4 regions of the Micromonospora sp. NBC_00821 genome follow, and region 1 is predicted to be linked to each of the others. Evidence: riboswitches for the same ligand, from Rfam matches in the RefSeq annotation. Region 1 holds a riboswitch; each other region holds the start of a gene.
What was found. A riboswitch is a leader RNA that binds a small molecule or an ion and turns the genes downstream of it on or off. The one in region 1 is predicted to bind cyclic di-AMP.
Positions count from the first base shown of each region.

Region 2: linked by a shared signal. The riboswitch ahead of OHB44_RS03645 (coiled-coil domain-containing protein) and the one ahead of OHB44_RS11625 (C39 family peptidase) in region 1 are both predicted to bind cyclic di-AMP.
Region 3: linked by a shared signal. The riboswitch ahead of OHB44_RS26270 (coiled-coil domain-containing protein) and the one ahead of OHB44_RS11625 (C39 family peptidase) in region 1 are both predicted to bind cyclic di-AMP.
Region 4: linked by a shared signal. The riboswitch ahead of OHB44_RS01390 (C40 family peptidase) and the one ahead of OHB44_RS11625 (C39 family peptidase) in region 1 are both predicted to bind cyclic di-AMP.

Region 1 is NZ_CP108880.1:2,543,804-2,551,567, reverse strand. Features, by position in the region: gene OHB44_RS11635 (CDP-glycerol glycerophosphotransferase family protein) at 1-699, shown strand, start outside; gene OHB44_RS11630 (alpha/beta fold hydrolase) at 705-1,451, opposite strand; gene OHB44_RS11625 (C39 family peptidase) at 1,575-2,423, opposite strand; cyclic di-AMP (ydaO/yuaA leader) riboswitch at 2,656-2,796, opposite strand; gene OHB44_RS11620 (hypothetical protein) at 3,081-3,851, opposite strand; gene OHB44_RS11615 (hypothetical protein) at 3,985-4,407, opposite strand; gene OHB44_RS11610 (acyltransferase family protein) at 4,500-5,801, opposite strand; gene OHB44_RS11605 (glycosyltransferase family 2 protein) at 6,101-7,264, shown strand; gene pseI (pseudaminic acid synthase) at 7,398-7,764, shown strand, end outside.
Region 2 is NZ_CP108880.1:768,247-776,010, reverse strand. Features, by position in the region: gene OHB44_RS03670 (hypothetical protein) at 1-852, opposite strand, end outside; gene OHB44_RS03665 (heavy-metal-associated domain-containing protein) at 866-1,075, opposite strand; gene OHB44_RS03660 (metal-sensitive transcriptional regulator) at 1,170-1,466, shown strand; gene OHB44_RS03655 (heavy metal translocating P-type ATPase) at 1,473-3,521, opposite strand; gene OHB44_RS03650 (YibE/F family protein) at 3,884-5,254, shown strand; cyclic di-AMP (ydaO/yuaA leader) riboswitch at 5,421-5,551, shown strand; gene OHB44_RS03645 (coiled-coil domain-containing protein) at 5,556-6,575, shown strand; gene OHB44_RS03640 (carbonic anhydrase) at 6,632-7,366, opposite strand; gene OHB44_RS03635 (helix-turn-helix transcriptional regulator) at 7,595-7,764, shown strand, end outside.
Region 3 is NZ_CP108880.1:5,782,839-5,790,602, forward strand. Features, by position in the region: gene OHB44_RS26260 (HelD family protein) at 1-1,569, shown strand, start outside; gene OHB44_RS26265 (cation diffusion facilitator family transporter) at 1,676-2,593, shown strand; cyclic di-AMP (ydaO/yuaA leader) riboswitch at 2,712-2,843, shown strand; gene OHB44_RS26270 (coiled-coil domain-containing protein) at 2,849-3,913, shown strand; gene OHB44_RS26275 (hypothetical protein) at 4,055-4,564, shown strand; gene OHB44_RS26280 (SRPBCC family protein) at 4,734-5,201, opposite strand; gene OHB44_RS26285 (1-phosphofructokinase family hexose kinase) at 5,393-6,370, shown strand; gene surE (5'/3'-nucleotidase SurE) at 6,367-7,194, shown strand; gene OHB44_RS26295 (STAS domain-containing protein) at 7,258-7,620, opposite strand.
Region 4 is NZ_CP108880.1:296,787-304,550, reverse strand. Features, by position in the region: gene OHB44_RS01420 (transcriptional regulator) at 1-77, shown strand, start outside; gene OHB44_RS01415 (LD-carboxypeptidase) at 723-1,661, shown strand; gene OHB44_RS01410 (DUF6924 domain-containing protein) at 1,689-2,114, shown strand; tRNA gene OHB44_RS01405 (tRNA-Gly) at 2,215-2,288, opposite strand; gene OHB44_RS01400 (pyridoxamine 5'-phosphate oxidase family protein) at 2,544-3,101, opposite strand; gene dcd (dCTP deaminase) at 3,201-3,779, shown strand; gene OHB44_RS01390 (C40 family peptidase) at 3,854-4,894, opposite strand; cyclic di-AMP (ydaO/yuaA leader) riboswitch at 4,908-5,043, opposite strand; gene OHB44_RS01385 (N-acetylmuramoyl-L-alanine amidase) at 5,279-7,261, shown strand; gene OHB44_RS01380 (C40 family peptidase) at 7,317-7,764, opposite strand, start outside.

The DNA.
Region 1 (7,764 bases):
CAGATCCCGACTGACAAGTTCGTGGTGGTGGGTCGCCCGCAGGTCGAGTCGATCGAGGTACGCCCGGAGCCCGCACGAGGGTTGGCGCACCCGACCGTGCTCTACACGCCGACCTGGACCGGGCACCACGCCGACGCCGACTACTGCTCGCTGCCGGTGGCCGAAAGCCTGCTGCGCCGACTGTTGGAGCGCGGCGCGACGGTGATTCTGCGAGCCCACCCGTACACCACGCAGAACCCGGCATCGGCCCGCCAACTGGGCCGCCTGACCGAACTGCTCGTCGCCGACCGGGCCCGCACCGGCCGCCAGCACGTGGTCGGCGCGGCGGCTCGGGAGCTGAGTCTGACCGAGTGCGTCAACTCCGCCGACGCGCTGGTCTCCGACGTGTCCGGCGTGATCTCGGACTTCCTCTACTCCGGAAAGCCGTACGCGGTCACCGACATGGGCGACGAGGGCGACCGGTTCGTGGAGCGGTTCCCGCTGGCCGGGTCGGGTTACGTGCTGCGTCGGGACATGTCCAACGTGGACGAGGTGCTGACCGCCCTGCTGGACACCGACCCGCTGGCCGAGGCTCGCTGGGCCACCCGCCGCCACTACCTGGGTGACTTCCCGGCCGAGGCGTACGCCGAGGCGTTCCTGACCGCCGCCCGCCGGGAGCTGACACCGGCCCAGACACTGGCCGCGTCCACACCGGCGTAACCGAATCAGCGGTACGGGTCGAGCAGCGCCAGCACCGCCGCCGGGTCCTCCACGTGCGCGTTGTGCCCGAGACCCGGAAGCGTGGCCACCGGTACGCCGTACTCCTTGAGCTGTTCGTCGGTGACCATCGGGTCGTTCTCCCCGCGCGCCAGCACCACCGGCACGTCGGTCGCCGCCAGGAGCGCGGCCAGGTCGGGCTCGCCGACGGCGAAGGCGGCCGGGTCCATGGCGAGGCGCCACCGGCCGTCGACCTGGCGCAGCCCGGCGTCCACCACCGGATCATCCGGCGGGACCAGGCCGGCCAGCCCGGAGACCCGCAGGTAGCGGCGCGCCGCCTCGGTGCGGCTGGCGAACCAGCTCACCGGTCGGGCGGCCACCTCGGCGGCGCGGGCCAGCTCAGCGGGTGACCAGAGTGCCTTGATGCCCAGCCCGACCACCGCGTCCACCGGCGTTCCGGCGTCGCGGGCGGCAAGCACCAGGCCGACCACCCCACCCAGTGAGTGCCCGAGCACTACCAGCCGGTCATCGGGGGCGAGGGCCTGCGCGATCTGCTGAGCGAAGCCCGGGAAGGAGTACGACGGCAGCGGCGACGCCCAGCCGTGGCCGGCGAGGTCCGGTGCCAGCCACCGACCGGGCCAGTGCTGCTCAAGGTACGGGGCCCAGGGCAACCACACGTCCCCGGTCGCTCCCATGCCGTGCAGCAGCAGCAGGACCCGCCTGCGGCCGACGTGACCACCCGTTTTCTCCACCACGGCCGCAGTCTCCCACGGTTCACTGTCGGGTACGAGAGCCGTCGACGCCGGACCGCGCGCACAAACGCCGCGGGCGCCGGCCCCTTGTGGAGGACGGCGCCCGCGGCGGTCAGCGTGCCCGGGTCAGGCGGAGTAGCCCCGGCTGGTGATCCAGTTGGCCAGGTCGATCGTGGTGATCCAGTACGACGGGTCGGCCGGGTTCGCCGAGTCGGCGATCCGAACGGTGCGGCCGTTGTCCTTGTAGCCCACGACGGCGATGTAGTGCCCGCCGCCGTAGGAGTGCCAGCCGCCGTCGGTGTCGGTGGCGTCCCCGACGACGTTCGCCACCACGCCCCGACCGTCGGTGATGGCCTTCACCACGTCGGCCTGGAGCCGGTCCATCTGGGCCGGGCTGGGCGCTCCGGGGAACATCCGGGTCCGGTACGGGGAGCCCTTCACCTCGGCGTTGAGCACCCGGGTGGTGTCCTCGGCCGAGTTGGTGCCCATCTCGGTGGTGCCCAGCTCGGCGCCGAGGTCCTCCTGGGTGCGGTCGATGCCGGCGGCGCTGAGCGCGTTCCGGGTGGCAGCCGGGCCGCAGTTGTAGTAGGTGTTCTGCGCCTCGTAGTCGTAGTCGAGCACCTTGGTCGCGGGCGGCTTCGGCCGCTCCGGCTTCCGGGTGAGGTCCGGGTTGCTGCTGGCCTTGGCGGCGGGCGACGCGGCGCTGGTGGCCGGCGCGGCAGTGGTCGGCGCGGCGCTGGCCGAGGGGGACGCGTCCCGAGCCTCGCCGCGGGAGGCGGTGAGGTCGCTGCGCATCTCGGCGACAGTGGTCGCGGTGCGCTGGCCGGCCGGGGCTTCGTCGGCAGTGGTGAGCAGGGCGCCGGTGGTGGTGGCGATCGCGAGGGCAGCGGCGGAGGCGGCGACGATCTGGTACGGGCGCTCGGTGGCGAGGCGGCGGAGCTGACGCTGCAGGGTGTGCTTCACGGGGTCCTCCACGGATCGGGGGGAGAGCGGCACACCGGGGCCGGACCGGTATCCGGGCAGGCGCCAGCGCGCGGACCGTGGTCCGCGGATGGTGAACCGCTCAGGGGAACGCCCGGCGCGGCCGGGCGGGGAAGGCGATGACCCGGGGGTCAGCTCACCGTCACGGGACGAATGAGCGGGTGCACCGCCGCGCCGTGGAGGCGAGGGAACAGCCGAGGGGTGGAAAGGTGCTGCACGAGGATGGGACTCCTTCCGACACCGCCTACCGGGTTAGCTGACGGATTCGGGCGGGAAGACGCCCTACCGCGGGCCGTGGCTCGCGGATTCACCCCGGACTTACTGGTGGGTCCCCGGTTCGTTGATCACGATTAAGCGGGTCGATGCGGCGTCGCGTCTTGCGATCGGTTACCGCACCGGACGGGACGACACTACTGGCGTCTCAACGCCCTGCCAAGCAAGGTTCACCTGCGTAAACCCCAATTGGCGCGACAATCTCTGCGCGTATTGCCGCTGACGTGACTCGATGGGACAACCGGTTACGGTGACGCCTACGGGCGACAACCGGACAGGCCGTAAAGAACGCGGCCACAATCGCGGGAACAATCCCACCGAACGCGTCGGACGTCGGATTTTCCGATTGGGTGACCGGCCTCACATCACGGATTGGGCTCAACCCACCCGGGCCGGGCGCCACAGTGCCACGACGGCGGGACGCAACGCCCCGGCCACGGTGCGGCGCGCGGGGACCAGGATCGGGCGGAGCCGGGCCGCCGCCGCGTACGCCTCCTCGGCGAGGGCACGGGCCGAGGAGGCGGCCAACTCCGCGTCGCGCCAGGCGACCCGCTCACTGTCGGCGGCCACCTGGTAGTCGGCCAGCCGCGCATCGCGGACCACCCGGCTGATCAGCACCTCCTGCTCGACCGGGTGTCGCCGGGGATCCCAGCCGCGCCGGTGCCCGAACACGTCGCCCAGCTGCGCCATGGTCAGGTCGCCCCGCCAGTACGCCGCCATCGCCGCCCGGTGCAGATAGCGTTCCCGGGCGGCGTACTCGGCGGGGGTGTGCGAGGTCTGCGGGGTAGGCAGCGCCCCGGCGCCGGCGAAGCGACGCGCGGCGGTGTCCGCCTCGTCGTACCCGGTCCAGGCCTGCTCCATCTGCTCCTGAGCGGTCAGCCAGGCGGCGCGCCGCCGCTTGGCGGTGATGGCCGCACGGGCCGCGGCGACGGCCACCTCCTCGGCGTAGCGGCGCAGGTCGACAGCCTCGGCGGCGGCCAGCTCCCGACGAGTGGGCCCGGCCGGGAGCGGGTCGTCAGTGGGGAGGTCCCGTTCGGGGCGGGCGGCCAGCACGGTGAGCAGGCCCAGGGTCAGCAGGAACAGCGTCGACCAGATGGCGGCGGCCTGCGGCATCTCGGTCACGAACTGGTAGAAGACGACGGTCTCCATGGTCGGCACCTCGGGGAGAGAGCAGTGCGATGGGGAGCCGCGCCGATCAGCGGGCCACTGTGGGCCACGGGTCGGCGGGTCAGGGAGCGGGTGTGTCGACAGGGCGCTGTGGCGGGACGGTCGTCCCGGTGGCTCAGCGCGCGGGTGGGGCCCGCGAAGCCCGACCGCCCGTACCGTCGACGAGGGGCAGCCGGTCAGATTCGGCCGCGCCGACCGGCAGCACGACGGCCGCCATGGTGCCCTGATCACCGAAGAGCGCCACCGGCGTGTGGACCGACCAGGTCGGGGCCGACTCCTCTGCGGCTTCCGGCGGTGTCGCCGCGGCCGGGCGGGCCGCGCTGGATGCCCAGGAGTGCCGGGAGGAAGCCGCCAGCGACCCGGCGGCGGCCGAGGCCGGCACGGCGCTCGACGTCGGCACCGGGCCGGGTGTTGGCGTGACGGCCGTGGCCGGGCCTGCGCCGAGCGCCAGGGCCGCGACGACGGCGAGGCTGGTCAGCACCCGAGTCGCCCAGCGCGCCACCCACCACAGCGGACAGGTGAACGCGACCGGAAGCACGCCCCAACGCTACCGTCGCGCCGACCCGGGCGCACCGACCACGGGCGTGTCGGATCACGCCGCGCCGACCCCGTTGACCAGGGTGGACGTTGTCAGCGCAGGTCGACGTACGGTGATCGACCGTCAGCCTGACCGACCTCGTCGGCAGGTCCGTCGACAGTGCCGTTGGCGCTGCTTCCGGGATCCCGAGCGTCGCCGTCGCCGGCCTGGCTGGCCCCGTCGGCCCCGTCGCGGGCGCTGCTTCCGGGATCCCGAGCGTCGTCGCCGCCGGCCGCCCGTTGTCGGGGGACGGGCGCCGGACGGGCCGCACGGCGCGGCGCGAGCCGGCGCATCATCGGGGTTTCGACGAAGCGGTGCAGCAGCCCGGCGAGGATCAGGTTCGCCGCCAGGAAGCCGAGCACCACGGCCGGGCCACGCCAGCCCGCGAAGCCGATCCCCCAGGTGCCGCTCCAGCGCAGCACGCTCGTCATCACCAGCACGTGCACCAGGTAGAAGGCGAACGAGACCTCACCGAGCCAGACCAGCGGCCGGGACCGCCACGGCGAGCGCCGACCCCGCACGTCCGCGTCCGCAGCGGCGGTGATCACCAACAGGTACGCGACCGCGAGCAGCGTGGTCCACAACTCGGCACGGATCCACTGCGCTGCCGCCACCCAGGTGACCAGGAAGATCCCGCTGGCCACCCTCAGACCGGGACCGCGCCACAGCCCCCGGCGCATCAACTCGGCAGCCACCGCGCCCAGCCAGAACTCCAGCGACCGTACCGGCGGGAATATCTGGGTGAACCACCAGCGGCTCACCTCCGGCACCAGCTCCTGCGCCGGCCAGAGCGCGAGGATCAGCAGCGGCAGCGCGACGATCAGCGCCCAGAGCAGCTTCGGTCGGGCCCGGCGCAGCAGCGGCAGCGCCAGCGGCAGACACAGGTAGAAGAAGAACTCGCAGGACAGCGACCAGCTGACGGTGTTGATGCTGTAGAACCAACCCGGCCGGGGGTCCCACGCCTGCAACAGCAGCAGGTTCTCCAACGCCGCCGCCGGCAGGACCGGGTCGGCGAACCACCAGGCGACCACCAGCGTCGCCGCGAACAGCACCAGGTGGTTCGGGTAGATCTTGGCGATCCGTCGCCGCCAGAAGGTACGCCGGGAGTCCCCCTCGCGGGCCGACCAGACCAGCACGAAACCGCTGAGGATGAAGAAGAACTGCACCCCGGAGAGGCCGAGGGTGAACAGTGCGTCGATGACGGCCTTGTAGTCCGGCTCGGCGATGATCCGCATGGTGCCGGCATGGAAGCCGAAGACCAGCAGAGCGGCGATCCACCGCAGTCCGGTCAGCGAGGGCAGCCGGGGCAGGGCCGGTGCGGGCCGGGCGGCCGACGTCGCGGCGACGCTCGTCATGCCGGGATCCCGGCGCTCGGCAGGGTCACCAGCACGGTCGTAGCCTCCTCGTCGCGGCGTCGGACGGCGCGACGGCGACGCCCACGACGACCCGGCAGGGCCGCACCGAGGCACCCTACCGGGTCACTCCCGGGTGAACCGGACGCGTCCCACCCGCCCCACGAGCCCGCGTTCCCCGGGCCGGAAACCGCCCACCGGCCCGGCGTTAACCTTCCGCTCGGCGGGAGTTCAGAGAGTCCACCATCGGCGGCAACGTCAGGTTCCGGGTCCGGCCACCCGGGTCGTCGAAGGTGGCGGACGTGGTCAATGAGCCGACGCACGCACCGCTGCTGAGCATCGTCGTGCCCGTGTACGGCGTCGAGGCGTACCTGTACCAGTGCCTCGAGTCGATCCGGGCCGACATCCCGGCGGGCGAGTCGGACGCGGTCGAGCTGATCGCCGTCGACGACGCCTCCCCGGACGGCTGCGGCGACATGCTCCGCTCGTACGCGGTCAGCCGCGATGGCGTGCGCGTCGTGCACCTGAGCAGCAACGTGGGTCTGGGGCTGGCCCGCAACGCCGGGCTCGACGTGGCCACCGGCCGGTACGTCTGGTTCGTCGACAGCGACGACTGGTTGCCACCTGGCACGATCGCGGCGGTGCTGGACCGGCTGCGCCAGCACCAGCCCGACGTGCTGATGCTCGACCACCTGCGGGTGCACGAGGACGGCCGGCGGGAGATCGACGCGAGCAGCCCGCTGCTGCGTGGGATCACCGGCGTGACCCGGTTGGCCGACCAGCCGCAGCTCCTGCGGGTGCAGCACACCGCCTGGAACAAGGTGGTCCGCCGGGACTTCATGGACGAGTTGGAGCTGCGGTTCTTCCCCGGCTGGTACGAGGACATCCCGTTCAGCCACCCCCTGCTGATCGGGGCCGAGAAGATCTCCGTGCTGGACCGGGTCTGCTACCTGTACCGCCAGGGCCGCCAGGGCGCGATCACCTCCACCCGCAGCGGCCGGCACTTCGACGCCTTCGCCCAGTACGAGCGGCTGATGGACTGGGTCGCCCGGAAGCACCCGGACGAGCGGTTGCAGGCCGAGCTGTTCGAGCTGATGATCAGCCACTACCTGGTGGTGGTGGGCAACGACGGCCGGCTGCACCCGCACCTGCGGCGCGACTTCTTCCACCGGGCCACCGCGCACTACCGTCGCTACCTGCCCACCGGCGGCTACCCGCTGCCCCCCGGCGTGGCCGGGCTCAAGCACCGCCTCGTCGGGCGGGGTGACTGGGTGGCGTACTCGGCGCTGCGCCAGGCCCACCGGGTCGCTGGTCGCCTGCGCCGCTCCGGCCCGGTGGGCGGCGCCGACGGCGGTTCGCTCGCCGCCGACGAGGACCCGGGGCGAGGGGCGAGCGCCGAAAAGACGCGCGACGGTGGGCTCGCCCCGGAGCGGCGCGACGCGCTGGCCGTCGGCCGCCTGCCGTGATCGACCCCACCACGGAGCACGCCGGGAGCCGGGGCGGCTCCCGGCGCCCTGATTTCCCAGGTCGTCCGCCCGCCGGGTGGACGACGACAGCATCACCGCACCCCGGTGCGGGCGTACCCGAGCAGAGGTCGGAATGACAGCGACAATCAAGATCGGACCGCACGCGGTCGGTGCCGGGGAGCGACCGTTCGTGGTCGCCGAGATGTCCGGCAACCACAACGGCGATCTGAACCGGGCGCTGGCCATCGTCGACGCGGTAGCCGCGAGCGGGGCGCACGCGCTCAAGCTCCAGACGTACCGGCCGGACACCATCACCATCGACGTCGACACCCCGGCGTTCCGAATCTCCAGCGGGCACGAGCTGTGGGGCGGGGAGAACCTGTACCGCCTCTACGAACGCGCGCACACCCCGTACGAGTGGCACGCCCCGATCTTCGAGCGGGCCCGCGAGCGTGGCCTGACCGTCTTCTCGTCCCCGTTCGACGCGACAGCCGTGGAGC
Region 2 (7,764 bases), 1.8 Mb from region 1:
GACCACAGTGAACTCCGCGGTGCGCACCCGCCCGCCGTGTTGGAAGTCGAGGTAGAGCCGGTAGCTGCCGGCCGAGGGCACCTCGGCGAGGAAGGTGACGGCCGGACCGGGCCGGGTGCGCCCATCGCCGGGCGTTCCGTCCGGGTGCACGTGCAGGTACGCCAGATCACCCCGACGTAGTGCCACGAGGTGCCCGTACGCGCCCAGGTAGGGCTCCAGGTCGGTGACCGGCTGCCCGGCCCGGCTGACGGTCAGTGTCAGCGGCGACGTGCGGCCGGGCTGCGGCGTGCCGGTCAGGGTGACCGTGTAGCCGTCGACCGTGGTGCTGGTCGCCGGGGCGGGCAACGGCCGTTCGGTCAACTCGCCGGGGACCGTCACGTCCACGCCGAGGGTCAGCGGCTCACCCCCGGTCGGGGCGAAGTCGGCGAACGCCCGCCACTGCCCGGGGCCGGCCAGCGGGGTGTCGACCCGCCAGGTGCCGTCCGGGGCCAGCTCGGGGTGGACGTGGCGGAAGCCGGAGAGGTCCCGACGGGCGACGATCAGGTGCATCTGCTTGTCGTGCGCCACGTCGTACCGTGTCACCGGGCGGCCGTTCGGGCCGGCGATCCGGAAGGCGAACTCGCCGGCCGGGGCGTCGACCGGTTCGAGGGTGTAGCCCCGGTCGGAGACGAGCAGCCCGCCGGGGAGCCGGTCCGCCGTCTCGTCGTGCTCGCCCGTCGCATGGGCGGCATCGCCGTCGTGTCGGCCCTCGACCACCGGGGCACTGTCGACGACCCGGCCGACCCCGTACGTCGTGCCGAAGATCGCCGCCAGGCCGACGGCGAACCCGGCCAGTCTCGTCACGGTGCGCACGCTGGCCCGCCGATCACGCGTCGACGAGGTCGTAGCCGGCCTCGTCGACTGCGGCTCGGACAACAGCGGTGTCCAGTGGCTGATCACTGCTGACGGTGACCCGGCCGGCCGCGAGGTCGACCTGGACGTCGCGCACCCCCGCGATGGCACCGACCTCGGCGCTCACCGCGCTGACGCAGTGCCCGCAGGTCATGCCCTGAACCTGGTACGTCGTGTCGACCATCGGATCGTCTCCTTCGCGGTACCGGTACCCGGTGGGGGTATCTCAACAGAACCGACCGTACCATACCCCCTGGGGGTACGCTATCCTTGTCGGCATGACCGCACCCACCCCGATCCGCGGATACACCGCCAGCAAGGACCAGCTGCTCGCGCGGCTCCGCCGCGTCGAGGGGCAGGTCCGGGGCATCGAGAAGATGGTCGACGACGACCGCTACTGCATCGACGTGCTCACCCAGATCTCGGCCATCCAGGCCGCCCTCGACAAAGTGGCCCTCGGGCTGCTCGACGGGCACGCCCGGCACTGCATGCACGAGGGCGCCGCCGAGGGTCGGGCCGACGAGATGGCCACCGAGATGATGGCGGCGGTCGGCCGGCTCATGAAGCGCGGCTGAGCGGGCTCAGTCCGGCGCGGGGTCGAGACGGACCCGGCGCAGCAACTGCGCGTTGAGCGCCACCACGATGGTGGACGCCGACATCAGCACCGCGGCCAGCGCCGGGCTCAACGCCACGCCGGCCCAGGCCAACACCCCGGCGGCCAGCGGCAGCGCCACCACGTTGTAGCCGGCCGCCCAGGCCAGGTTCTGTCGCATCTTCCGGTACGACGCCCGGGACAGCCGGACCACGGCCCCCACCCCGCGCGGGTCCGAGGATGCCAACACCACCCCGGCGGACTCGATGGCCACATCGGTGCCCGCGCCGATCGCGATCCCCACGTCCGCCCGGGCCAGCGCCGGTGCGTCGTTCACCCCGTCACCGACCATCGCCACTACCAACCCCCGCCGCTGGAGCTCGGCCACCCGATCGTCCTTCTCCGCCGGCAGCACCTCGGCGAAGACCTCGTCGACGCCAGGTCGGAAGCCCAGGTCGGCGGCGACCGCCTCGGCCACCGGCCGGGCGTCACCAGTGATCATGGCGATGGTGCGGACACCCTCGGCACGCAGCTCGTCGACGGCGCGCCGGGCCTCCGGACGCACCTCGTCGGTCAACGCGAACGCACCGAGCACGGCGTCCGGCAGCCGCACCAGGTGCAACACCGCGGCACCCCGCGCCGACCACCGCCCGGTCGCGGCCTCCAGCTCCGCCGGGAGCCGAAGGCCCAGCTCGCGCAGCAGCGCCGGCCCGCCCACCGCGTACTCCGTACCGTCGATTGTCGCCTGCACACCGCGGCCCGGCAGCGACCGGAACCCGGCCGCCCGGGCCGGCCCGGCGCTCCCGGCGGCCGCCACTATCGCCCTGGCCAACGGGTGTTCGCTCTCCGACTCGACACCGGCCGCGATCCGCAGCACCTCGTCCCGCTCGACGCCGGACGCCGCCACCAGGTCGGTCACCCCGTGCTCGCCCCGGGTCAGCGTGCCGGTCTTGTCGAAGAGCACCGCGCCGACGGTCCGCATCCGTTCCAGGGCCAACCGGTCCTTGACCAGGATCCCGGACCGCGCGGCGAGCGCTGTGGAGAGCGCGACGACCAGCGGGATGGCGAGACCCAGCGCGTGCGGGCAGGCGATCACCAGGACGGTGACCGCACGGACCACCGCCTCGTCCGGCTGACCGAGCGCGGTCCAGACCAGCACGGTCAGCACGGCGGTGCCGGTGGCCAGGTAGAACAGCGCGGCGGCGAACCGGTCGGCCAACAGTTGGGCCCGTCCACCGGAAGCCTGGGCCTGCGCGACCATCCGCTGGATGCCGGCGAGGGCGGTCTGCTCACCCAACGCCTCGACGCGCACCCGGATCGCCGAGTCGGTGGCGACGGTGCCGGCCACCACCCGGTCGCCCGTCGACCGGGCGACCGGCCGCGACTCCCCGGTGATCATCGACTCGTCCAGCTCGGCGCCGCCCTCGACGACCCGGCCGTCCGCCGGCACCCGACCCCCCGGCCGGACCAGCACCACGTCGCCGATCCGCAGACCGGTCACCGGCACCGCCTCGACCCGCCCGTCCGCCGCCACCCGTTCGGCCTCGTCCGGCAACAGCGCGGCGAGCGCCGCGAGCGCTCCCCGGGCCTGCCCGATGGCCTTCATCTCCTGCCAGTGCCCGAGCAGCATGATGGTGACGAGCGCGGCCAACTCCCACCAGAAGTCCAGGTCGAAGGCGCCGACGCTGGTCGCCAGGGACGCGGCGTACGCGACGGTGATCGCCATCGCGACCAGCAGCATCATCCCGGGCGCCCGGTCCCGCACCTCCCTGACCGCACCGACCAGGAACGGCCAACCGCCCCACCAGAACACCACCGAGCCGAGCACCGGCCCCACCCAGGCCTGGCCGGGGAGGCCGTCGTCCCCGGTCAGGCCCAGCCGATCCGATACGAGACGACTCGTCAACACCACCGGGACGGTCAACACCAGGCAGACCCAGAACCGGCGGCGGAACAACGCCGGATCGTGCCCGGCGTGTTTGTCGTGCCCGGCGTGTTTGTCGTGCCCGGCGTGCCCGGGGTGCTTGCCGTGCGGCATGGGCTCGGCGCGTCGCTGGCGATCCGGGTCGGGCGGTGACGGAGCGGGCATGGCTCCAACATGCCGCCCCGGAGGCCGCCGCGCGAGCGGTTCGGCCGCCCGACACTCCGCCACGACCTGCAACCCCCAGGAGGGCTGGCTAGCATCTCCCACGATGGCCCTCCGAATGCCGCTGCACAGTCGGGCACCGGCGCCGCCCCGTCGTGGCGTCGTCCCCGGCCGACCGGGCCGAGCACTGACCGTCCGTGATCAAGCGGTCGTCAGGCAGCGATCCGCCCCGCCGTCCGCCGCGTTTCCACCGCCACGGTGAACCGCTCGGCCCGCTGACCCGTATCCCGCACCGGATCGTTGGGAGTCTCACCTTGGCCGCCGACCACACTCACCCCGCTCCGTCCGCCCCGCCACGGGTGCGACGGATCCTCATCGTGACTGTGGTACCCCTCTTCGTCGCCACCGTGCTGGCCGCGTTACTGCTCTGGCCCCGCGGCGGGTCACCGCAGACCGATGGTGGCGCGGACGTGCCGCGCCACCCCGGCACCGTCACCCGGGTGGTGAGCGAGCCGTGCCCGCCGGCACCGTCGGTTCCGGAGGGCACACCGAGGGTCGGCGACGGGCGGTGCGGCACTGTCGACGTCCGGGTGGACGACGGGCCGACCGCCGGCCAGCAGGTACGGACACCGGTGCCCGACGGGCCCGGCGCACCCCGGGTCGAGGTCGGCGACGAGGTCGTCCTGGTCGAACTGGCCGATCCGATCGATCCCACGGTCAGCAACTGGAACATCGCCGAGCACCAACGCGGCACCCCGATGGTGTGGCTGGCGGTGGTCTTCGCGGCCGCGATCGTCGCGTTCGGGCGGTGGCGAGGTCTGGCAGCGCTCGCCGGGCTGGCCGCCAGCTTCGCCATCCTGCTCACCTTCGTGCTGCCGGGCATCAGCGCCGGCAGGTCACCGCTGCTGGTGGCGGTGGTCGGTGCGGCCCTGATCATGTTCGTGGTGCTCTATCTGACCCACGGGGTCACCGCACAGACCTCGGTCGCGGTACTCGGCACCCTGGGCAGCCTGGTGCTGACCGGCGTGCTCGCCACCATCGCCACGGCCGCGACCCACCTCACCGGCTTCGGCAGCGAAGACGCCACCACCCTGTCGATGTTCCAGGGCGACGTGGACCTGCACGGTCTGCTACTCGCCGGCATCATCATCGGATCGCTCGGGGTGCTCGACGACGTGACGGTCACCCAGGCGGCCACCGTCACCGAACTGGCGAACGCGAACCCCGGGCTGACCCGGTTGCAGCTGTACCGTGCGGCCACCCGGGTCGGCCGCGCGCACATCGCCTCCACCGTCAACACCATCGTGCTGGCGTACGCGGGCGCGTCACTGCCCCTGCTGCTCCTGCTCACCGCCGACTCGCGGCCGATCGGGCAGATCCTCACCAGCGAGTTCCTCGCGCAGGAGATCGTCCGCAGCGCGGTCGCCACCCTCGGTCTGATCGCCGCCGTGCCGTTGACCACCGGGCTGGCAGCGGTGGTGACCGCCGCCGGGCGCGGCGATGCCACGCCGTCCAGCGGCGCTCCCGCGCCCCGGCCCCAGCCGGACCGCAGCGAGGCTCTGGCCGCACTCAGCTCACCGCGTACGGCCGGCTCCGACGAGCCGGACCGGACGCGGACCGCACCCCCATCCGAGGCCACCGACCGGTGGCCGGAGTCGAACAGGAGCACGGATACGGCATGGTGACACTCCTCAGCGTGACCAGATCGGGCATCCACCCTGAGAACCGCGCCACTGGTCACTCAACGCTATGGCGAAATGACGCTTTTGGTCGGCATCCAGGCATAGCTCAGCCGGTCGACTCTCGGGTAACCTCGCTGCCGGTTACCGATGAAGGCGCGAAGCGGCGCCTGCGGTGCCACCGCCCAATCGCCAACCGGCGAGCCGGGGACCCAGGTGCCTGGGGTGAATCCGCGTCAGCGGTAGGGGCCACTTCCGCCCCGAACCCGTCAGCTAACCCGGTCGGCGGTCGACGGAAGGGAACATTGTGACGGCACCCCTACGCCGCTGGTTGACACCCGTGGTGGCCGTGATCGCCGCACTGACCGTGCTCGCCGGGCCGCTCCCGGCGCACGCCGCCCCGACGAACCCCACACCGTCCGGGCACGAGGAGGACGGCGAGCCCAAGCTGCTCAACGACGTCATCGAGCAGGCCAACCGCGACTACTCCGCCGCGAAGTCCAAGCTGGACAAATCCAAGAAGCGGCAGGGCGAGTTGGCGGCGGAGGTCAACCGCGCCAAGGCCGACCTGGACGCGCTGGCGCCGCAGGTCGGGCAGATCGCCGCCCAGGCGTACCGGACCGGCCGGATCGGCGCGGTCGCGATGCTGCTGGAGAGCGACGCTCCCGACTCGTTCGTCCAGCGCGCCGGGCTGCTCGACGAGATAAACATGGTCAACGAGAAGAAGCTCTCCGAGGTCAACGAGGTGAAGGCCCGCGCCGAGCAGGCCAAGCTGGCCCTCGACACGGAGGTCCGCGAGCAGCAGAAGCAGACCGCCCTGATGGCGAAGCGCAAGAGCGAGGCCGACAAGGCGCTCTCCCTCGTCGGCGGCAAGGGTTTCACCGGCGGCCTGGTGGATGCCACCTCCAAGGTCGCGAAGATTGGCCCGGGTCGCACTGCCGACGGTGACTGGAAGCCCCAGTCGTGCAGCGAGAACGACCCCACCACGTCCGGCTGCGTCACGCCGCGCACGCTGCACGCGTACAAGGAGGTCAAGGCGGCCGGCTTCAACCGGTTCGTCGGCTGCTACCGCCCCGGCGGTCCGTGGGAGCACCCGAAGGGCCGCGCCTGCGACTGGTCGCTGCAGAAGAGCGGGTTCTCCCCGTGGCACAACAACGACACCCGGACGTACGGCAACAACGTCGCCGCGTTCCTCATCCGTAACGCCGACCGGCTCGGCATCTACTACGTGATCTGGAACCGGCAGATCTGGTTCCCGGCCACCGGCTGGAGTTCGTACAGCGGGCCGTCGAACCACACCGACCACGTCCACATGTCGCTGCTCTGACCCGCACGATCCCCGTCGAGGGCCGTTCCGCGTCACGCGGAGCGGCCCTCGACGCGTCAAACGGTGGCAGGCGCGGCCGGGTCGGTCGACTCGGTCGAGGCCGGGGTCTCCACCGTCGCGAAGCCGGCCGGCACCGCGGCCACCGGGCGCACGGCTCCGGCGGCGAGCCGGTAGGACACCCCCACCACCGCACAGCGTCCCAGCGCCACCTCGTCGGCCAGCACGGGCGACTGCCCGAGCAACGTCTCGACGGTCTGGGCGATGTGGATGTCCACGATGCCGTCGATGTCGTCAACGCCCTCGGACGCGGCGCGGCGCAGACTGGGCAGCACGGCGTCGACCACCGCGCGCAGATGCCCACTCGGTGCGGTACCGGTCGCGGCGGACTCCCGGGCGGCCTGCACCGCACCACACGAGTCGTGGCCGAGCACCACCACCAGCGGGGTGCCGAGCACTGTCACCGCGTACTCGACGCTGCCGAGCACCTCGGGGCCGGCGGTGTGCCCGGCGGTGCGAACCACGAACAGGTCGCCCAGACCCCGGTCGAAGATGATCTCGGCAGCCAGCCGCGAGTCGGAGCAGCCGACGATCACCGCGAACGGGTGTTGCCCGTCGGCCACGGCGGCCCGGTGCCCGGCATCCTGGTTGGGGTGGCGTGGGGCGCCATCGACGAAGCGCCGGTTGCCGGCGACCAGTTCGGCGTAGGCCCGGGTCGGCTCGCTGAGCGCGGTGGCCCGGTCGGTGGTCCGCTGCGGACCCGGCTGACCGCCGGAGCTTCCGGTATGACTCATCCCCGCACCTCGTCTCGACGCGTCTGCCCTGGTCAAGCCGGCTTTCCGCCGGCCGGGCGGGCGGGCGCTGGCTCGTGCTCCACCGTCACACGCACCGTAAGATGCGTCAAGGTATGCGTGATTTAGATTTCATACGTTGACTCCGGCCGCACCCTGGGCAACCTTCCCGAGGCAGGGCGGACCAGACTCTCGCGAGGGCAGGCGGACATCCGGAAAGGCGGTCACACGATGGCGAGCACGGTGACGGACGACACCGGCGGCGGGCGGAACTGGACGTTCCTCACCAATCACGGGCACGTGCTGCTGGCCATCGCCCGCGATCCGACCGCCCGGCTACGCGACGTCGCGGCCGAGGTCGGGGTGACCGAACGGGCCGCGCAGGCGATCGTCGCCGACCT
Region 3 (7,764 bases), 3.2 Mb from region 1:
CAGCGGGAGCAGGACGAGGCGATCCGCTCGCCCGGTTCCGGCGTGACGATCGTCGCGGGCGGCCCCGGCACGGGCAAGACCGCTGTCGCCCTGCACCGGGCCGCGTTCCTGCTGTACTCCGACCGCAGCCGCTACGCCGGCGGCGGCATCCTGGTGGTCGGCCCGTCGTCGGTCTTCGTCGAGTACATCGGTTCCGTGCTGCCGTCGCTCGGTGAGGACACCGCGACCCTGCACTCGCTGGGCACCCTCTTCCCGGGGATGACTGCCACCCGCCCCGACCCGCCCGAGGTGGCGGCGGTGAAGGGCTCGCTGCGGATGCGCCGGGTGTTGGAGCGGGCGGCCCGCGACGCGGTGCCGGGCGGCCCGGGTGAGCTGCGGCTGCTCTACCGCGGCACGCTGCTGCGGTTGGACCGGGCCGCGCTGGACCGAATCCGGGATCGCGCGCTGCAACGCGGCGCACGACGCAACGAGGTGCGCCGGGCCGGTTTCGACGGGGTGTTCGCCGCGCTCTGGGCGCAGGCCCGTGAGCTGAGCAGCGGTCGGCTGCCGGAGCAACCGGCCTTCGAGGCGGAGATCGCCGAACGGTCGGAGTTCCGGGAGTTCCTCAAGGCGTGGTGGCCTCGGCTGCACCCCCGGCACGTGCTCGGCTGGCTGGCGCAGCCGGACCGGCTGCGCCGGTACGCCGGGGGGATCCTCTCCTCGGCGGAGATCCGGCTGCTCAACGCCGCGTACCGGAACCTGGACTCGGCCGGGCTGACCATCGCCGACGTGGCGCTGCTTGACGAGTTGGACGCGTTGCTCGGTAAGCCCGCGCAGCCGGCCCGCGCGCGACGCGATCCGTTCCAGCTCGCCGGCGGCGTCCGTGAGCTGAGCACGCTCGGCGAACGGCAGCGGGCCGCCCGCGCGGCGGCCCGGGAACGCCCGGAGGACTACCGGGAGTACGCGCACGTGGTGGTGGACGAGGCGCAGGACGTCTCGCCGATGCAGTGGCGGATGATCGGTCGACGCGGCCGACTGGCCTCCTGGACCGTGGTGGGCGACCCCGCGCAGACCGCGTGGACCGGCGATCCGGAGGAGCTGGACCGGGCCCGCGACCAGGCGCTGGGCCGGCGCAAGCGACACGACTTCACGCTCACCACCAACTACCGCAACTCGGCGGAGATCTTCGCGGTGGCGGCGGCGGAGATCCGTCGGCTCTACCCGGACCTGCCGCTGCCGACCGCCGTCCGCTCCACCGGGGTCGAGCCGGTGGAGCTGGTGGTGCCCGCGACGGGGTTGGAGACCGCGACGGTGGAGGCCGCCGCCGGCCTGCTGGCCGAGGTGGAGGGCACGGTCGGGGTGATCACGCCGGTCCCCCGCCGGGACGAGGTCGCCGGGTGGCTGGGCGCGCTCGGCGCGCCGAGGTTGCAGGTGGTGACCAGCCTGGAGGCCAAGGGCATGGAGTACGACGGGGTGGTGCTGGTCGCCCCGAGCGAGATCCGGGCAGATCCGGGTGCCGGGGTGCGCACCCTGTACGTGGCGCTTTCCCGGGCCACCCAGCGTCTCACCACCATCGACCCGACCGGCTGACGTGTGCGGAGCGCCACCAGCGGACGGCGCTGCCCGTACACTTGCACACATAGCGATGTGAGCATACATTTGACCGGGTCCCGACCAGCGGCGGAAGGTGGTTCTCGTGGGCGCAGGTCATGACCACCACCATGGGTCCGTCGCCAATGCCGCACACCAGCACCGAGGTCGACTCTGGGCGGCGTTCGGGTTGCTCGCCACCCTGATGGTGGTCGAGGCGGTGGCCGCCCTGCACACCGGCTCGCTCGCCCTGCTCTCCGACGCCGGGCACATGTTCACCGACGTGCTCGGCATCGGGATGGCGCTCGCCGCCATCACGGCGACCCGGCGGGCGACCGGCGACCCGCAGCGCACCTTCGGGCTCTACCGGCTCGAGGTGCTCGCCGCGCTGGCCAACGCCGTCCTACTCTCCGGCGTCGCGATCTACGTGGTGATCGAGGCGATCCGCCGTTTCGGCGACCCGCACCAGGTCATCGCCGGCCCGATGCTCGCGGTGGCCGTGCTCGGCCTACTCGCGAACATCGCCGCCTTCGCGCTGCTGCGCGCCGGGGCCCGCGAGAGCATCAACCTCCAGGGCGCCTACCTGGAGGTGCTCGGTGACCTGCTCGGCTCGCTCGGCGTCATCGGCGCGGCGCTGCTCATCACCGTCACCGACTGGTGGTGGGCCGACCCCCTGGTCGCGGTCGCCATCGGCGTTTTCATCCTGCCGCGCACCTGGCGGCTGGCCCGCGCCGCCATCCGCATCCTGGTGCAGGCCGCCCCGGAGCACCTCCAGGTGACCGCCGTGCACGACCGGCTCGCCGCCGTTCCCGGTGTCGTCGAGGTGCACGACCTGCACGTCTGGACGCTCACCTCGGGCATGGAGGTGGCCTCCGCCCACCTGACCATGGCACCCGGCGCGGAGGTCGGCGCGGTGCTCACCGCGGCGCGTACGGCCCTGCACGACGACTTCCGCATCGAGCACGCGACGTTGCAGATTGAGCCCGGCGCCGCTTCTGGAGCCTGTGGCTCCATCGAATGGTGACGGATCCGTAATTTTCCGTGGTGACGCACGCACCGTCCGTCACATCGGCTGCAGCGGCCCCACCCGCACCGGTAGGCTCGGTCCCGGCCTCCACCAGGCGGCGCCCTCCCGGCGCCGGTGGCGGTCGCCGCCTAATCGCCCAACTGGGCGAACCGGGGAACCATGTTCCTGGGGTGTATCCGCGTCAGCGGTAGGGATCTTCCGTCCCGAACCCGTCAGCTAACCCGGTCGGCGGCTGACGGAAGGACATGCGCAGTGGCACCAGCACGACCACCCGCCGCCCGACTGGCGGCCCTGATCGTCGCGATGTTCGCCCTCGGCGTCGCGCTTCCGGCCGGCACCGCCTCGGCCGCTCCCCCGACCGGCCTGCGGGCCGCCGCACCCGACTCCGACGAGGAGGGCGGCACCCCGGCGTTGCGGGCCCAACTCGAGGCGGCCAGCAAGGGCTACCTGGACGCGAAGCGCGCCCTGGACACCTCGGTGCAACGGCAGAAGCAACTCGCCACCCAGCTGACGACCATCGAGGGTGAGATCGACCAGCGCAACGGCAAGGTCGGCGAGATCGCCGAGGTGGCGTACCGCACCGGCCGGCTCGGTGCGATGTCGGCGCTGCTCAACAGCAACACTCCGGAAGGCTTCATGGACCGGGCGGCCGCGCTGGACGCGGTGGCGGCCAACGAGGACCGGGTGCTGCGCGACCTGCTGGACAGCAAGGACAAGGCCAACCGCACCCGGGTCGCCCTGGACGGCGAGATCAACGAACAACGCAAGCAGGTCGCGGTGATGGCCAAGCGCAAGGAGCAGGCCGAACGGGCCCTGACAGTGGCCACCACACCCAAACCGCAGACCACCGCCGACGGCGGCTCCAACCGGGGCACCTCCAGCGCCAACGCGAAGGCCGCACCGCGCAACTCCGACGGCTCCTGGCCCTCCGAGTCGTGCAGCGTCAACGACCCCACGCCGGCCAACGGCTGCATCACCCCGCGCACCCTGCACGCGCTCAACCAGGCCAAGGCCGCCGGATTCACCCGCTACGTCTCGTGCCACCGCCCCAGCGGCTCCGGCGAACACCCGAAGGGCCGGGCCTGCGACTTCGCGGCGCAGAAGGGCGGCTTCGGCGGGAACGCCACCGGCGGCGACAAGACGTACGGCAACAACCTGGCGGCGTACTTCATCCGCAACGCCGACCGGCTCGCCGTGCTCTACGTGATCTGGTACAGGCAGATCTGGCTGCCCAGCAGCGGGTGGAAGTCGTACAGCGGGGCGCAGGGCACCCCGTCGACCGACCACACCAACCACGTACACCTGTCGGTCTACTGACCCACGCGTCGTGATGCCTGTGAGTCATCCGGTGGCTCACAGGCATCACGTGTGTCCGGGGCGGGGCTACGTCGCCGGGCGTACCCGTGATGTCGTCGATCGTCGGACGACCCGGCAGCGGTCGGCGGGAAGCATCGCGGTATGCCTCGGATCCGACCCACCACCCGCAAGGCGCTGCTCACCCTGCATCTCGTCACCTCGCTCGGCTGGCTCGGCGCCGACCTGGTGCTGCTCACCCTCGGCATCGCCGTCCAGCGGGGCGCCGACCCGGCTGTGGTCTATCCGGTCACGGCCCTGGTCGGCACTGTGCTGTTCGCGCCGCTGAGCGTCCTGGTCTGGCTGATCGGGGTCGCCAGCTCGCTGCTCACCCCGTGGGGCCTGCTGCGCCACCGCTGGGTGCTGGTCAAGCTCGTGCTCACCACTGTGATGGTCGGGCTGGTGCTGTTCCTGCTCACCCCGAACCTGCGCCACGCCGGAGCGGTCGGCGCAGCTCTGCCTGCCCGGGATCGCGCCGACCTGGTCATCGCGCCGGCGGTGTCGACCAGCCTGATGATCATCGCGACGGTGCTGTCCACCTACAAGCCCTGGGGCCGGCGTCCCGCCACCCGGCCGGCCCGCACGAGCCGTGATCGCGCAGCAACCACGATCTAGACGCCACCCCCCGCTGAGCACGTCGCACCAAGCGCAAGCGATCTGCCCTGCTCCGCGATCTTGCACTTACTGTCCCGACATATGGGGCATTACGCCGATATAGACAACCGAAACTGCAAGATCGACGCAGCGGGGCGGCGGGGCGGCGGGCGGGGCGACGCGGCGCGGGTCAGGTCGGGTTTGGCGGGGTGCCGGTGCGGTCGAGGGCCGCGCCCAGCCGGGTGGCTAGGGCTAGGTGAGCGGCCTGGGCCTGGCGGAACGCGTAGCGGAACAGCGGCGTCGGCGCGGTCAGGGTGATCTCCACGTCGATGCGGACCAGGCCGTCCGGCTCGGCGCGTAGCCGGGTGTGGTTGCGCACTGTGGTGGCCGGCCACTGGCGGGCCACCATGACGATCTCGTCGGCCTCGCTGATCAGCACGTCCGCGTGGTAGGTGGTCCGGAAGCGCAGCGGACCGGCCGCCAACCGGTCGTTGATCGTGTAGCTGGCCTGGGCGCCAGGCCGGGGCGGCACCCGGCGGACCCGGACGATCAGCGGGTGCAGCTCGCCCTGCCGGGTCAGGTCGCTGAGCAACGCTGCCGCCTCGGCGGGTGAGCACCGGGCCTGGACGGTGTAGCTGAAGGTATCGCTGCTGCGCACACCGTCTCCCGCCGTCGTTTGTCGCTCGATCGTCCCGTACCGATGTCTGGCTGGCAACGCCCCCGGGCCCTCGGCGCCGCGCCGGACCCGGCCGATGCGACGACCTGCCACCACCTGCGCCATTAAGGTCGGTTAGTGCGAAATCTTCCCCGAAGATGCCGGAGGGCGGCCAGCATGAACGGCGACGACCGATGAGTGGGCACGTGATGGTCTTCGCGCCCACTCCACAGCTGACGGTGACCGTGGACCAGCCCAACGACCACCCCGAGCTGCACCTGCACCCTGGCGGGCAGGGCGTCTGGCAGGCCCGGATGGTGATCTCCCTCGGAGTCGACGTGGTGCTCTGCGCCGCCCTCGGCGGGGAGATCGGCCAGGTGCTGGAGCCACTGCTGGTCAGTGAGGGCGTGGACCTCAAGGTGGTGGTCCGTGACTCGGGCAGCGGCGGGTACGTGCACGATCGCCGCGACGGCTCCCGGCAGGAGATCGCCGACGTGCCTGGGCAGCCGCTGAGCCGGCACGAGATCGACGAGCTGTACAACCTCGCCCTCGGCGAGGGCCTGCAGGCCTCGGTGAGCATCCTCAGTGGGCCGAACGAACCGTGGCTCGTACCGGCCGACCTGTATCGACGCTTCGCCGCCGACCTCGGCGCGAACGGCGGCCGGGTGGTGGTCGACCTCTCCGGCGATCACCTCGCTTCGGTGCTGGAGAGCGGTGTGTTCTTCCTCAAGGTGAGTCACGAGGAGTTGATCCGCGACGGCCGCGCCCGCAGCGACGACACCGAGGAGCTGACCCGGGCCATGTACGAGCTGCACGCGGGCGGCGCCGAGACGGTGGTGGTGAGCCGCGCCGACCAGCCGGCGTTGGCGCTCATCGAGGGGGAGCTGTTCCAGGTCGAGATGCCCCGGCTGGAGGCCGCCGACCCGCGCGGCGCGGGCGACTCGATGACGGCCGGAGTGGCGGCCGTCGTGGCCAGGGGCGGGGACATTCGGACCGCCATCCGCACCGGCGCCGCCGCCGGCGCACTGAACGTGACCCGGCATGGCCTGGGCACCGGACGGCTGGACTCGATCACCGGCCTGGTGGACCGGGTCCGGCTGGTGCCGGCGGACAGCCGGCAACAGGAGCGGACCACCCCGGACGAGCTGGCCGGCCGGGTGGTCGAGCGATGACACTGCGGGTGTTGATCACCAACGACGATGGGATCGCGGCGCCGGGCATCCAGGCGCTGGCCTGGGCCGCCCGGCAGCGGGGCCTGGACGTCGTGGTGGCCGCGCCGATGGAGGAGGCGAGCGGCACCAGCGCCGCGATGAGCGCCATGGAGCGCGACGGGCGAGTCGTCGTGAACGACCATCCGCTGCCGGACCTGGCGGGCGTGCCGGCGTACGGGGTCGCCGGGTCACCGGGCTTCATCACGCTGATCGCCCTGCACGGGGCGTTCGGCCCGCCGCCGTCGGTGGTGCTCTCCGGGGTCAACCGGGGCGCCAACGCCGGCCGGGCGGTGCTGCACTCCGGGACGGTGGGTGCCGCGTTCACCGCCGCCACCAACGGCTGCCGGGCGATGGCGGTCTCCCTGGACGTGCTCTCCGCCGGTGAGGCGACGGCCGCGAGCGGTGGCGCCGCCGTGGACGCCGCAGCCCGGGTACGCGACGCCGAGCGGCACTGGGGCACCGCCGCGCGGGTGGCCCTGGACCTGCTCCCCCGCTTGACCTCCGCGCCCCTGGAGAGCGTGCTCAACGTGAACACCCCGGACCTGCCGCACGGGCAACTGCGCGGGGTGCGGCGCGGCACCCTGGCCAGCTTCGGTCAGGTACAGATGACGGTGGCCGAATCCGGCCACGGGTTCGTCCGTACCTCGCTGGAGGAGCCGGGGCAGGCCGCACAGCCGGGCACGGACGTGGCGTTGCTGGCCGCCGGGTACGCGTCGGTGACGGCCGTCCGAGCGGTCACCGAGGCGACCGACGTCGACCTGACCGGCCTGGACGAGCAGCCCTGACGCGCCGGGTCGGCCACGTCGAGCAGCGCGACCGCTGCCCCCTCGACGGGCAGCCCGGCGCGCTCAGGCGCCGGGCAGCACCTCGGGGGTGGCAGCGCCGGCGAAGTAGGGCTCCGGGGCACCGAAGAGGCCGAGCAGGCCGGTCACCCAGAGCTGCCGGTGCACGAACCGGCTCGGCTCGGTGACCACCAGCTTGACGTCGCTGACCTCGGCTGTCTGGAAGCCGGCGACCATGGCGCTGATGCCGACCGAGTCGATGAAGGTGACCAACCTCATGTTGAGTTCGATGCGTAGAGGGCGGCCCTTGGCCAGCACCTCTGCGATCGCTTCGCGCACCTCGTACGCTGTGTCGACGTCGATCTCACCCCGTGGGGCGATCTCCACGACACCACCGGACAGAACCGACTTCACGATCGACAGGCTCACGCGAGCACCTCCACCCGCCCGTCCCCCGGGCGCCTCATCAGTACGCGGGCCGCGACCGAGAGTATTCCTCCGACGGCCTCGGTCGCCACCCCTCGGGATGAGCAATTCGCGGATCCGGGCCCACAAAGCCACCCATATCCGCAC
Region 4 (7,764 bases), 2.2 Mb from region 1:
AGGCCGCACTGGCTGCCGAGATCAACGCACTACGGGAACTCCTGCGACGCCATCAGGAGTTCCGGGCTTCCACCTGAGCGCAGCTGTTGGATCGACACAGGGCCACGTTAACTCCGACTTCCGTGGCTGGCTGTCGATCCACTTCGTTCAGAACGCAGGCCCGCACACGCAGAGCCTGAAGCTGGGCTCGTTGTCCAAGCTGACGCCCGGCAACGTACGCGAAGCGATCCTTGCCACCCGCGAACTCCTGCGGCCCGTCGAGGCTCGCGGCGTCGATCTGCGGCGGCACCGCGGCGAGCTACTTCCGTTCACCGCGCCCGTCTGGCTGGCAGCACCGGCAATGGCCCGGCTGTTCAGGCACTTCCCGCCGATGCGCCTGGTCATGGAGGCCCACGCCAACCCCGAGGAGCTGCGCGCGGTCTGTCGCGACACCCTGGCGGAGGCGCAGGCTGGGCGTGGAGGTGCCCCGACTGGAGGCGGCCGAGCCCTACTTCGCCGCCGAAAGAACGATCTACGCATGTCACACGCTGGTGCTGAAACGCCTCGGGCGTGCGCGTCCACAGCCCTCGAATTGAGATGCGTACGGGCTCACGCACCTGTTGGATCTCGACATGGAGCATGAGCTTGTTAGTCCTCGGAAGGCACGCCCGGGGGACCACCTCGCGGTCCTCTCACCGTCCTTCGCCGCGGCCGGTGCCTATCCCGGGATCCACGAGCAGGCCATGCGACGGCTCGCCGACCTGACCGGCCTCGTTCCGGTCGAATACCCCACCACCCGCCAGGTGGGCGCGAGCGCGGCAGCGCGGGCGGCGGACATCAACGCCGCCTTCGCGGACCCCCAGGTACGCGGCATTCTCGCCGTCGTCGGCGGCGACGACCAGATCACCGTCATCCCCCACTTGGACGCCGACCTGGCCCGAGCCGACCCGAAGCCGTTCCTCGGCACCAGCGACAACACCAACCTGCACCACTGGCTCTGGGGCCTCGGCATCGCCAGCTTCTACGGCGGGTCCTCCCAGGTGCACCTCGGCCCCGGGCCTGCCGTCGACGACATCCACGTCCGGTCACTGCGAGCGGCGTTGCTCACCGGGGAACGACTGGAGATCACCGACCCGGGTGAGTCCGAGGACGTCGGCATCGACTGGGCAGATCCCCAGGCGTTGAAGTCGTTCGGCGAGCGCGAACCGACGGAGCCGTGGAGCTGGCACGGGCCGTCCCGCGCGGTCACCGGCCCCACCTGGGGTGGCTGCCTGGAAGTCATCCAGTGGATCCTGACGGCGGGACGCTTCCCGTTTCCGCCGGAGGTCCTGCACGGCGGAGTGTTGATCATCGAGACGTCGGAGGAGCTTCTCCCCGCCCGCGAGGTTGGCTGGATCGTCCGGTCACTGGGTGAACGCGGTCTTCTCAGCGCCGTCGACGCGGTCCTGGTCGCCCGTCCGCCGGTCTCCGACCACACCCGTCGACCCCCGGCCGAGGATCGTGCGCGACTTCGCGAGCAGCAGCGCGACACTGTCGTCGACGTGGTGACCCGCTACAACCCCGAGGCGGTCATCTGCGTCGGGGTTCCGTTCGGCCACACCAGACCACAGTGGGTTCTCCCCCACGGCGGCCCGGTCACCGTCGACGGCGTGCAACGTCGCATCTTCGCCGACTACCGATAGGGCCTGGCGGGGTGGAGGATCTTCGTCGTGCCCCCTCTGCCGCAACCCGACGACCTCGCATCGCTTGTGCTCCGGACCGACTTCACCGACGACAGCACGTGGGAGGCCGTCAAGGAAGAGTTTCGCCGGTGGGACTGCTACTACAGCGCGACCTTCGTCGACGATCCCGCCTACAGCAAGGCGACCGTCAAGCAGCTGATCGACGCGAACGCCCCCATCAGTGATGAAGACTGGCTCCCTTACCTGTTCGTGGCCGACGCGGCCACGATGATCGACGTCGAACGCCCGCTGCTCGCCGTCGACCTAAGCCGCGAGCCCGGTCGCACCTTCCACGTGCCGCCCCGCTGGTATCCGGACGTCTCGGCCAACCTCACCATCGCCAACATGGACTTCGCCGAGTTCGCCGACGCCGCCGACGAGTCCGGAACGTACCGGGGCTTCGAGGGGACTTGACGACCTGGAAAAGCAGCGGCTGATGACACGCGCCTGATCGTTTGACCGTGAACGTCGAAGGCCCTGGCCGGGACTCACGTCCTGGGCAGGGCCTTCGCAGTGGAGCGGGTGACGGGAATCGAACCCGCACTGTCAGCTTGGGAAGCTGATGTTCTGCCATTGAACTACACCCGCAAGCGGCACCACTGTACCCGAGTCGTCGAGCCCGTGCACCCAGGTACCCCCGCCGGCCGCAGGTGTCCGCGTACCCCTCCGTACGGGGTTGATCCACTCGGCTTTCCGGAAGTCGGGGCATCCGGAGCGCTGGGACACCGCGACTTCCTTGAAGTCGAGTTGATCACCGCGGGCGGCAGGGTGCCGGGCCGGTGCGTACGACCCGGTGCCGACTCCGTTACGACGGAGCCGGCACCGGTGATCTGCCGGCGGTGGTCAGGCGGCAGTGCACTGGACGTCACGGCTGAGGCGGGTCGGGCGCGCCTGCGGGACGGCGAGGGGCGCTGCCACCGCCAACGGGGCGTTTGGGTCGAGCCAGACCCGAACGGCCGGCCGACTCGGTGCGAGGCCCGGAATGCCCGCGATGTGCTGCTCGCGGCGGGTGAGCATGGCCACGTCGACTGTGAACTCGAAGAGCCGCCAGTCGACCTGCGGCTCGGCCCGGGCGCTCTGCGCCAACTGCGCCACCCGGATCGGATCGGTCACCGGACGGGCGTGCCCCGCCACGTACGCCTCGTCGTCGCTCTCCTCGGCAGGGAACGAGTGCAGCGCGTAACGGCCGTCACGTTCGAGGTCGCGGCGCTTGGGCGAGTCGATGATGAAGCAGAACAGCCCCTCGGCGGTGATGACCGGAGAGACCGGATGGACGCGGGGCCCGCCGTCGGCACGGACCGTGGCCAGATAGCCGAAGCCCGGCCCGTATTGCTGGAGGAGAACGCGGATCCCGTCGGCGAGTCGGGGCTCGTCGGCGGCGAATTCGGACCAGGAAGCCATGTGGGCATTCTATCGAACAAATGTACGAGCAGCGACCTCGACGCGCTGGTCACCGGCACCGAATCCGGCCACTTTTGGCAACGCGGCTATGGTGGTCCGATGCTGCTCTCCGACCGCGACCTGGTCTCCGAGATCAAGGCCGGCACGCTGGGCTTGGAGCCGTTCGAGCCCACCCTGGTCCAACCGTCCAGCATCGACGTCCGACTCGACCGGCTGTTCCGGGTCTTCAACAACCACCTCTACACCCACATCGATCCCGCGATGCAGCAGGACGACCTGACCTCGGCGGTCGAGGTCCCCGACGGCGAGCCGTTCGTGCTGCACCCGGGGGAGTTCGTGCTCGCCTCGACGCTGGAGGTCATCTCGCTGGGCGACCAGCTCGCCGGCCGACTTGAGGGCAAGAGCTCCCTGGGCCGGCTCGGCCTGCTCACGCACTCCACCGCCGGCTTCATCGACCCGGGCTTCTCCGGTCACGTGACGCTGGAACTCTCGAACGTGGCGAACCTGCCGATCACCCTCTGGCCGGGCATGAAGATTGGGCAGCTCTGCATCTTCCGGCTCTCCTCGCCGGCTGAGCACCCGTACGGCTCGGTGGTCTACGGGTCGCGCTACCAGGGCCAGCGGGGGCCGACACCCAGCCGCGCCTGGCAGCACTGGCGCACCTGGCCAACACGCTGAGGTTCAGCAGCCAGGACCGAGACGACGAGGGCCCGCCGCGACGGAATCGCGACGGGCCCTTCGATGACTCACTGTCAGCCTGGACGGCCGTAGCTGTGGATCGGGCCGTCGTCGACCTTCTTCATCTTGACCGGCTGACCGGCCTGCGAGGCGTGCACCACCCAGCCGCCGCCGACGTACATGCCGACGTGGTGGATGTCGCTGTAGTAGAAGACCAGGTCGCCGGGGCGCAGGTCGCCCTTGCTGACGTTCTTGGTCACCCGGCTCTGCGCGGCGGCGTTGTGCGGCAGCGACACGCCGGCCTTCGCCCAGGCGGCCAGCATCAGCCCTGAGCAGTCGTACGAGTTCGGGCCCTCGGCACCCCAGACGTAGGGCTTGCCGATCTGCGCGCAGGCGAACTTGACAGCGGTGCCCGCGCCGCCTCCGGGGTAGCTGCCCGGGCAGGGCGCCGGGCGCAGCGGACCGCCGCCGCCGCTGCCGTACACCTTGAGGCGCAGCTTCTGCAGGCGGTCGATCTCGTCGTTGATCTGCTTCTTCTTCGCCGCCAGCTGAGCTTCCGTGCGGGTCAGCTGGGCCACCATCTCGTCCAGTGGCGCCTTCTGCGCGGCCAACTGGTCGCGCAGGTCGGCCACCTGGCGTACGTCCTTCTGCTGGTTGTGCGCGAAGCGGTCGAGCATTTCGAGCTGGCCGACCACCTCGCTGGGCGACCGGCTGCCCAGCACGGCGTTGACTGTCGAGACGTTCTCACCCTTGTAGGCGCGTACGGCCAGGGCGCTGACCTTGTTCATAGCGGCGTCGACCTGGCGCTCGAGCGGAGTGATCCGGGCGGCCAGCGCGTCTGCCTGCTTGCGCTTCGCGGCGAGGTCGATGCGGGTGGCGTTGTGCCGTTCGATGATCGGTTCGAGCTTGTTCCAGTCGGCGTCGATCTGGCGCTCGATCTCGGCGACGGACGGGTCGGCGTGGGCCGCAGTGGCACTGCCGGTCAGAACGACGGCGATGCCGGCCAGCGCGGCGAGTGCGGTGGTGAAGCGGGACCAGCGTGGGCGCGGCACTATCGACGCCGGGCCGGCTGATGCCGACCGCTCGGACGACGGCCGCGGGGCATGGAGTGCCACCGGGGTTCCGTACTCCTTCTTCCTGACCGCCTACCGGGTTAGCTGACGGGTTCGGGCGGGAAGTCGGCGCCCTACCGCAATGGCTGCGGATTCACCCCGAGGGACCTGGGTCCCCGGTTCGCTCGGAAACGACTCGGCGGTGTCGGTCCGTTACCGCCCAGGTTGGGCGGAGCTGCTGTCGGGCCGACAAATGACCAGAGTAGAGACGCCTGTTACCGATCCGCAACCCGTGCGGCGGTGACACTCCGTACGGATTGGACGACGTCACCGACAGTGTGTGAAGAATTCTTTCCATCCACTTCGATAGATAGAAAGGTATTGACGTGACCTCCCGGACGGCGCGATGGTGACCTGACCTCACTCCGCGAGAATCTAGGGGGTTCGATGCACCATCCAACCCTGTCGACCGGCTGGCGCGCGCTGCTCGCCGCCACAGTGGTTGCCGCCGCGACCACCGTGCCACTCTCCGTCGGCCCGGCCGCCGCCGCGCCCAGCACCGACCGCCAGCAGCAGTACGCCGCAGCGGCCCTCGAGTACGGCGTGCCGGCCGTCGTGCTGCTCGGCGTCTCCTACCTGCAGTCCCGTTGGGACACCAACGCCGGCACGCCGAGCACCAGTGGCGGCTACGGTCCGATGCACCTGACCGACGCGCGGCACGTGGCCGCCCTACCCGGGCGCGGCCACCACGACGCCGGCGTCGAGGACCCACGCGGCGACGACTCCCGTCCCGCCCGAGTGCCCGCGCCCCGACCGGTCGAGGCACCCGCGCCGTCCACCGCCGCGTTGCAGACCGTCGACGCCGCCGCCACGCTGACCGGCGCCACTCCCGAGGCACTGCGCACCGACGCGGGCCTCAACATCCGGGGTGGGGCCGCGCTGCTGAGCGCGTACCAGAGGGATCTGGGCGCGCCGGTCGGCGCGGACACCGACCCGGCGGCCTGGTACGGCGCGGTGGCCCGCTACTCGGGCGCGGACAGCGCCGACGCCGCCGCGGCCTTCGCCGACGAGGTCTTCACCACCATCGGCGCGGGCGAGGCCCGGGTGACCGACGACGGCCAGCGGATCACCCTGCTGGCCCGCGCGGTACGGCCGGAGCGTTCCTGGCTGGACCGGCTGGGTCTGCGCCGCCTGGCCCGCCCGGACGGGGTGGAGTGCCCGCGCACCATCTCCTGCGAGTGGATCCCGGCGCCCTACGAGGCGTTCGGCGACGGGGACTACGGCAACCACGACCTCTCCGACCGGCCCACGCGGCAGAAGATCGAGTACATAGTCATCCACGACACCGAGGCGAGTTGGGCCACCACCCTGCAACTGGTCCAGGACCCGACCTACGTGAGCTGGCACTACTCGCTGCGCTCGGTCGACGGGCACATCGCCCAGCACGTGAAGACCAAGGACGTCGGCTGGCACGCCGGCAACTGGTACGTCAACGCGAAGTCGATCGGGTTGGAACACGAGGGCTTCGCGGCGCAGGGCACCTGGTACACCGAGGCGATGTACCGGACCTCGGCGAAGCTGGTCCGGCACCTGGCGCTGCGGCTGGGCATCCCACTGGACCGGCAACACATCATCGGTCACGACAACGTGCCCGGCACCATCCCCTCGACCGTGCGGGGAATGCACTGGGATCCGGGCCCGTACTGGGACTGGACGCACTACTTCGACCTGCTGCACGCGCCTCGACTGGACACCGGCACCCCGGCCACCGGAATGGTCCGGATCGATCCGGACTACGTCACCAACCAGCCGGCGTTCACCGACTGCGTCACCCCGGGCGTGCCCTGCGCGCCACGCGGCTCCTCCGCTGTGGTGCTGCGCAGCGCACCGTCCGCGGACGCGCCGCTGGTCAACGACATCGCGCTCCGCCCTGACGGCAGCCCGAACACGATGGCCGTGTCGGACCACGGGGCCCGGGCGTCAGCCGGGCAGACGTACGCGCTGGCCGGACGGCAGGGCGACTGGACGGCGATCTGGTACCTCGGGCAGCGGGCCTGGTTCCACAACCCGGCGTCCGCGCCGACCGCCAGCTGGACCGTCGGCATCGTGGCCACGCCGAAGCCCGGACGGACCACAGTTCCGGTCTACGGACGGGCGTACCCGGAGCAGTCCGCGTACCCGGAAGGGGTGCCCTACCAGGCGATCTCGCCGCTGCAATACACCCTGGCCGCCGGGCAGCGGTACGCCGTCGGCGCGGTGCTGGCCGGCGAGTACTACCGGGCCAGCACGTTCGACGGCTCCTCGTCCGGCGACTGGACGGTGATTCGCGGCAAGAACCGGTACGCGCAGATCCAGTTCGGTCACCGGATCATGTACGTCGACCTCGCCGACGTGCAGCTCCTGCCGTCCCCGGTCGGCGCGCCCCGCTGAGAACCACGAAGGCCCCCGGTCGGTGACCGGGGGCCTTCGTGTCGCGTGAGGTGGATCAGCCAGGTCTGCGGAACCCGGCGACCGGCATTGTGTTGATGCTGGACACCTGCACCGGCTTACCGGCACGTGGCGCGTGCACCATTGTGTTGTTGCCCAGATAGAGCCCGACGTGACTCAGGCCGGAGAAGAAGAAGACCAGGTCACCGGGGCGGGCGTCACCTCGCGAGATGGCCTTGCCCTCGTTCCACTGGTCACCGGTGTGGTGGGTGAGGTAGATCCCGGCCGCCTTGTAGGCGTACTGGGTCAGCCCCGAGCAGTCGAACGAGTTCGGCCCGGTGGCGCCCCAGACGTACGGCTTGCCGACCTTGCCGCAGGCGGTCTTGATAGCGGTGCGTGCCGCCTCGCTGACCACGCCGTTGATGGTCGGGCAGGCCGCGGTCTTGACCGTGGTCTTGGGCATCGACGCCTCGAGCTGCTTGATCTCGGCGTCGATCTGCTTCTTC